2 regions of the Serratia sp. K1WW1 genome follow, and region 2 is predicted to be linked to the other one. Evidence: riboswitches for the same ligand, from Rfam matches in the RefSeq annotation. Region 2 holds a riboswitch; the other holds the start of a gene.
What was found. A riboswitch is a leader RNA that binds a small molecule or an ion and turns the genes downstream of it on or off. The one in region 2 is predicted to bind cobalamin.

Region 1 (3,417 bases), 2.2 Mb from region 2:
CTTCCCGTTGATTGCTTTGGTGTTGGCGGTATATTGCCTGCATCAGCGTTACCTGAACCAGCCAATGCCGGATGGTATGCCAAAACTGGCGGCTGGCTGTTTCCTGTTGGGCGTCCTGGGATATAGCGCGATCGTGCGTGCGGAATACCCGCAGATCGGCTCGAACTTCCTGCCTTCGATTGTCTGCGTGGTGCTGGTGTTCTGGCTTGGTTTCCAATTAAAGAAACGCAATACCGTCACTGTTCAGCATTAAAAATGGTTTTATCGAGAAAAGGCACTTTGCGGAGTGCCTTTTTTGGTTTTTGCGCCCGTCTAGATCAGCGGCGTTCGAGCAATACGCCACATTCCATATGATGGGTGTATGGGAACTGATCGAATAGAGCCAGGCGAGTGATTTTGTGCGTGGCCTGCAGCGTATCCAGATTGGCGCATAGGGTCTCCGGGTTGCAGGAGATGTAAAGGATGCGTGGATAGGTCTGCACCATCTTCACCGTTTCCTCATCCAGCCCGCTGCGCGGCGGATCGACGAAAATCGTTTCACAGTTATAGCTGCTCAGATCGATCCCTTTTAACCGGTTGAACTCGCGAGCGCCGTTCATTGCCTGGGTGAAATCTTCCGCCGCCATACGGATAATCTGCACGTTGTCGATATTATTGGCTGCGATGTTGTACTGCGCCGCCGCCACCGAAGGCTTGGCAATTTCAGTGGCTAACACCCGTTCGAAGTTGCGGGCCAAGGCCAGCGAGAAGTTGCCGTTACCGCAATACAGCTCCAGCAGATCCCCTTTTGAACCTTGGGTCACATCCAGCGCCCATTCCAGCATTTGCACGTTCATGGCTGCGTTGGGCTGGGTGAAGCTGTTTTCAACCTGGCGATAAATCATTTCGCGGCCAGCGACCGGCAGCACTTCGTCGACGTAGTCCTGATCCAGCATGATTTTCATCTTCGAGGCGCGGCCAATCAGCTGCACATCGAAGCCGTCTGAGCGTAACGCGTCACGCAGCGCAGTGGCATCTTGCTGCCATTGTTCGTCCAGCTTGCGGTGATACAGCAGCGAGGCAATGATCTTACCGCTCTGCGTAGAAAGATAATCGATCTGGAACAGCTTGTGGCGCAGCACCGGATTGGGCTTGAGGGCCACCATCAGGGCACTCATCAGGCGGTTAATCAGCTCGCTGGCCGCCGGGAAGCTATCGACGCGAATACGCTGCTTGGTCTGCTGATCGAACATGATGTGGTACATATCGTCCTCATCATGCCAGATGCGGAATTCCGCACGCATCCGGTAGTGACTGACTGGCGAGCGAAACACTTCCGGCTCGGGCGCCGTGAACGGTGACATCATGGTCTTCAGGCGGGCTGTTTTCTCCGCCAGTTGGTCGTCATAGCGTTCAATGGGCAAATTCTCGGGCGTCATGTTTTCTCTCGTCAGGCAAATTGGATCAGCGGGGATTGTAGGGAATCAGCCCGTGAAGTCCAGTTTTGTTGTGGTGCTATTTTGCAACACTGTTGGCAATCTAGACATCCATTTTCATTGATTGTAGCATTGCCATCCGGTCTCAAGCAGCGAGTGAAAAGGGAATCCAGTGCAAATCTGGAGCTGACGCGCAGCGGTATGGGGAAGTCACGGCGATAGCGTTAAATGACGCAGACACTGTCCACTGCAGGATGGGAAGTCATCGCCCGGTGCGGGTTGCCACAGGCAACCGGCAAATCCCAAGCCCGAAAACCTACCGGTGTACGTCGCAATATCCATAGCCGTCGCGAACTACCGGCCGTGGCCCTGCGGCATCCCCAATGAAGTTTGGATGCTTTTTATAATGACAATGATAAAAAATACACTGCTGGCGGTGGTCTCTTCCGCGACGGCATTTTCTGGATGGGCGCAAGATAACACCACGGCTAAAAGTAGCGATGATCTGGTGGTTACCGCCAATCGCTTCCCTCAACCGGTCTCTTCCGTATTGGCGCCTGCCGATGTGGTAACCCGCGAAGATATCGATCGCTGGCAGGCCAAAAGCCTCAATGATGTGATGCGCCGTTTGCCCGGTGTCGATATTTCACAGTACGGCGGTATGGGGCAGGGGTCATCTCTCTCTGTACGGGGCACCGAAGCTCGCCATGTATTGGTTCTGATCGACGGCGTGCCAATGGCCCGTTTGGGGATCAGCAACGGCGTCGATTTTAACCAGGTTCCGTTGGCGCTGGTTCAGCGTGTGGAGTTTATCCGTGGGCCGCGCTCTGCCATTTACGGTTCTGGTGCCATCGGCGGGGTCATCAACATCATTACCCAGACGGATAAAGAGGGCGGCAAAGTCCAGGCGGGTATCGGTTCTAAAGGATACCAGCAGTACGATGGTGCCTTGCGCCAGCGTTTTGATAACACTGTTGCTACCGTTGCGGGCAGCTACCAGATGACCAATGGTTTCAATGTGCAGCCAGGCTCGCCTTATTCGGTCGACAGCGATCGTGATGGTTTCCGTAATAAAAGTTTCTGGGGCGGGTTGGAACAGCAGTTCAATCAGAATTTCTCAGGCTTCGTGCGGGGTTATGGTTATACCAATAACTCGGACTACGATGTCGGCAGTGTACCTTACAGCCCGAAGTACAGTAATGATGAAGACCGCCTGTATAGCCATACCTATGATATGGGGCTGCGTTTCCTGTCTGGGGCTTTCTCTTCTCAACTGACGGGCAGCTATCAGAAACAGAAAGATTACAACTACAGCAGCCAGAATGGCCGTTATGGCATCAGCACTACGCTGGATGATATGGATCAGCGTAACCTGCAATGGGGCAATACCTATGCTTTCGAGCACGGTAGCGTTACCGCCGGTGCCGATTTCCAGCAACAGCGCCTGACTTCTTCCGACAGTTCCTTTGCCGATACCTATAAAAGAGACAACACGGGGCTGTACCTGAGCGGTCAACAGCAGTTTGGCAGCGTGACGCTGGAAGCCTCTGGGCGTGAAGACAAGGCAGGTGACTTTGGTTGGCACGGCACTTGGCAGACCGCGGCAGGTTGGGAGTTTGTTGATGGCTATCGAGCCACTTTGTCTTATGGTACGGGTTTCCTGACGCCGTCATTGGGTCAGCAATATGGCTCAAAACGCTTTGGCATTGATTCCAACAGCAACCTCAAGCCGGAAGAGTCCAAACAGTGGGAAATGGGTCTGGAAGGTTTGACCGGGCCGTTGGATTGGCGTCTGTCTGCTTACCATTACAAAATCCAGAACCTGATCAACTATGATTCTGACCCGGTGACCTATCAGGGGCAGTATTACAATGTGGACAAGGCAACGATTAAAGGCGTGGAATGGACGGGTAGCTTTGATACCTGGATGTTCACCCACCGGTTGACGCTGCAATATATCGATCCGCGTAATGACCAGACCGACGAGGTGCTGGCGCGCCGT
Region 2 (3,417 bases):
CTGACCGCGTCCATATTGCAGGCCACTTTGCCCATCAGCACCACCTGCGCCTGACAATCGCTGGTTGGTTTCAGCAGCACCGGGTTCATTCGCACATCGGGTGCGATACCGGCGGCCTCGGCCTGAAAGATCTGCGCCCGGCCCATCTCTTCGCCACGGGCGGTAATGCCAGAGTTGAGCGCCATATTCTGCGATTTGAACGGCGCACAGCGATAGCCATCCTGCATGAAGATCCGGCACAGCCCGGCCACCAGCACGCTTTTACCCACATCGGATGCGGTTCCCTGCACCATCACACACCGTTTCATGACCTATTCTCCACATCGCGCTGGCTGAGCCGCGCAAACCATTATTATTTCAAGCGCCAAGCCATAGCAGGCGCAACGCTGCAAACAGCAGCAGAGCCAACAGCGAGGCCGTCATCATCAGACGCGTGCTGCGGGGAATATCTGCCAGCTCGATCTCCCGCCGAGCCTCACCGATCCACGGCTTTTCGACCCGCTGACCAAAGTAGTTGTTAGGACCGCCAAGCCGCACTCCGAGCGATCCAGCTACAGTGGCTTCCGACCAGGCGCAGTTGGGGCTGGTGTGCTGATAGCGATCGCGCCAGCCGATACGTAACGCCTGGCGATAGTCCAATCCGTGCAGCCGGGCCGCACAGCTCAGCAGTAGCCAGCTAAGCCGGGCAGGTAACCAGTTGGCGAAGTCATCCATCCGCGCCGACACATAGCCGATAGCGCGGAATTTCGGCGTTTTATAGCCCACCATCGAATCGAGAGTGTTAACCGCTTTATACGCCATTGCCAACGGTGCTCCACCTATCAGCAAAAAGAACAGCGGCGCAATTACGCCATCCACGCTGTTTTCCGCCACCGTTTCCACCACCGCCCGGGTGATTTGCGGCTCTTCCAGTTGTGAGGTATCCCGCCCCACAATCCACGACAGCTTGCGGCGGCTCTCCGCAAGATCGGCACTTTGCAGGGCCCGGTGAACCTCCATGGCCGCCTGTTCCAGGCAGCGTCCGGCGAGCAGGGTATAAATCAGCCAGACCTCCGCCAACCAGCCCAACCACGGGTGGATATGCTGCATCAGCGTTAAAAAGCTCCAACTCACCAGCCAAACCAACCCAACGACGCCCAGCCACAGCAGCCCGCCGCCAAGTTTTAGCGCCCTCTCGCTATGGCAAATCCGGCGGATCGCACGTTGCAACACCGTGATCAGGTTACCGATCCAGCGTACCGGATGTGGCCAGTGCGGCGGGTCGCCTAGCAGGCTGTCGAGCAGAAAGGCCACGAACCAGGCTAGCAGCGTCATGGCACGTACCTTGTAGCGGCGATTGAGACAGTCTGATGGTGGGTTAATGGCATAAAAAAATCCCGACCTCTCGGGCGGGATTTGGGTGTCAACAGGATACGGCCAAGCGGTGCAACATAGCTGCACGTATCTCATGACAACCCCCTTCCCACCGAAGGTGTTGAATGTGTGACCAACTGGCCGGTCTTCTGGCTTAGCGTCATCCTTATCCACTCCCTTCCCAATCCTCAGATCAGTGGCGCAGTGGACTCGTCGGCATCACAGCAGCGGGGGCTGCGGGGGAGTTACACCCCCTTCCCAACCACAACCTGTCATCGTTCAGGGTGTGGGTTATCCAGTTGGCAATAATAGGGTTAATTACCACGTTTTCGGTTCAATGAACGCAACGCTTCAATTTATCACTTAGTTATCATCTCGATAGCCTCGACAATGACCATGCCATAATAACCTGTTGATCTCGCGAATACACGCCAAGATCTGGCATTCACCAGAGCGACAGGTTTGGTTTGCGCCGGATCAACGGCGATTACCCTGTGTTATCCTGCACGCAAACTTGACAGGGGGAATAGCAAAACCGTGAGTGAACATGGTGGTAACGTACTGGAAATGGCGTTGAAAAGCGGCCTGGATCCGGCCGAGATGATTGATTTCAGCGCCAATATCAATCCATTGGGCATGCCCGCCAGCCTGAAGGCGGCGATTATCGAGCATCTGACCAGCGCCGAATGCTATCCCGACGTTGAATACCGGCGTCTGCATGCAGCATTGGCGCGGGTTCATCACTGCCCGGCGGAAAATATCATGGCAGGCAACGGGGCCACCGAGCTGATTTACGCCATCGTGAACCGGCTACGCCCCCGCACGGCGCTGCTCCTAACGCCTGGGTTTGCCGAATACCGCCGGGCATTGCAGCGGATTGACTGCCAGATCGAGGACTACCCGCTGGATGAAGCCGGTGGATTTCAACCCAATGAGCGGTTACTACAGGTGCTTGCCGAGCGCCAACCGGACTGCCTGTTCCTGGCTACCCCCAACAATCCGACCGGGCTGATGCCAGACCCCGCGCTATTGCAGGCCATTGTCGCCTGTTGTCGCCAGCACAATATTGCGTTGATCGTTGATGAAGCCTTTATCGACTTTCTGCCAGATACGCCGGGGCTGATCCCACAAATGGCGGACTATTCACGCCTCTACATTCTGCGTTCATTAACCAAATTCTTCGCCATTCCCGGGCTGCGGCTCGGCTATCTGGTCAGCAGCGATCGTGCTGGCCTGCAACAGATGAAACAGCAGCGCGAACCCTGGACCATCAATGCCTATGCAGCACTGGCAGGCGAAGTGATCCTTGACGATAGCGCCTACATCCAGCAAACCCACCAATGGCTGGCAGAGCAGCGTGCTTGGTTGTTTGACGCGCTGACAGCCTTGCCGCACTTGCGCATCTGGCCAGGGGCGGCGAACTATATTTTCCTACGCTGCCTGCGCCCTGGCTACGATCTGCAACAGGCGTTGTTGCAGCACCGCATCCTGATCCGCCACTGTGCCAACTACCCTGGCCTGTCCACCGACTACTACCGGGTGGCGATCAAGAGCGAAGCGGCCAACCGCAAGCTGATAGCTGCGCTGCAACAGGTGCTGGCAGAGGACTGAGGCATTTATAGGCGTCAAACGTTAACCTATTGAATATCTTTATGGGCGCTGCATGCTGCGTCCGATAAACGGCACGACGACTCTGTTGGCGGTTACGGCGGCGTGGCTGTCTCATACACCAGGCCGTCGCTATTGCCCAACTTTGGGTAATCGTAATCATGGGCTGGAAAGCGGAACAGGCGGTTACGCCAGCGATCAAACTGCACGCGATAGTCATAGCTATCAGGCAGTTTTTTCATTCTTAACCAATGCTGGCCACCATCGGTAGAGACGGTCATATGCAGCGGGTCGTTGAATTCTTTCTCCATCATCAGCAGATTATTGCCCGCATAGAGCCTGCCTAAGGCTTTTTTGCCGGTTTCCAGCAGCGGTTGCAGCGTGCCGTTATCCAGCAACCGGTTCAGGCTATAAAGCCGCCGTGGCTGCTGGCGTAAGACAAAATCAAAATCCCCC

Region 1: linked by a shared signal. The riboswitch ahead of btuB (TonB-dependent vitamin B12 receptor BtuB) and the one ahead of cbiB (adenosylcobinamide-phosphate synthase CbiB) in region 2 are both predicted to bind cobalamin.

Annotation. Positions count from the first base shown of each region.
Region 1 is NZ_CM147697.1:5,781,637-5,785,053, reverse strand. It holds gene ACX9GU_RS26300 (YijD family membrane protein) at 1-253, shown strand, start outside; gene trmA (tRNA (uridine(54)-C5)-methyltransferase TrmA) at 318-1,418, opposite strand; cobalamin riboswitch at 1,539-1,753, shown strand; gene btuB (TonB-dependent vitamin B12 receptor BtuB) at 1,828-3,417, shown strand, end outside.
Region 2 is NZ_CM147697.1:3,582,193-3,585,609, forward strand. It holds gene ACX9GU_RS16270 (cobyric acid synthase) at 1-308, opposite strand, end outside; gene cbiB (adenosylcobinamide-phosphate synthase CbiB) at 358-1,314, opposite strand; cobalamin riboswitch at 1,476-1,668, opposite strand; gene cobD (threonine-phosphate decarboxylase CobD) at 1,891-2,964, shown strand; gene ACX9GU_RS16285 (beta propeller repeat protein) at 3,057-3,417, opposite strand, start outside.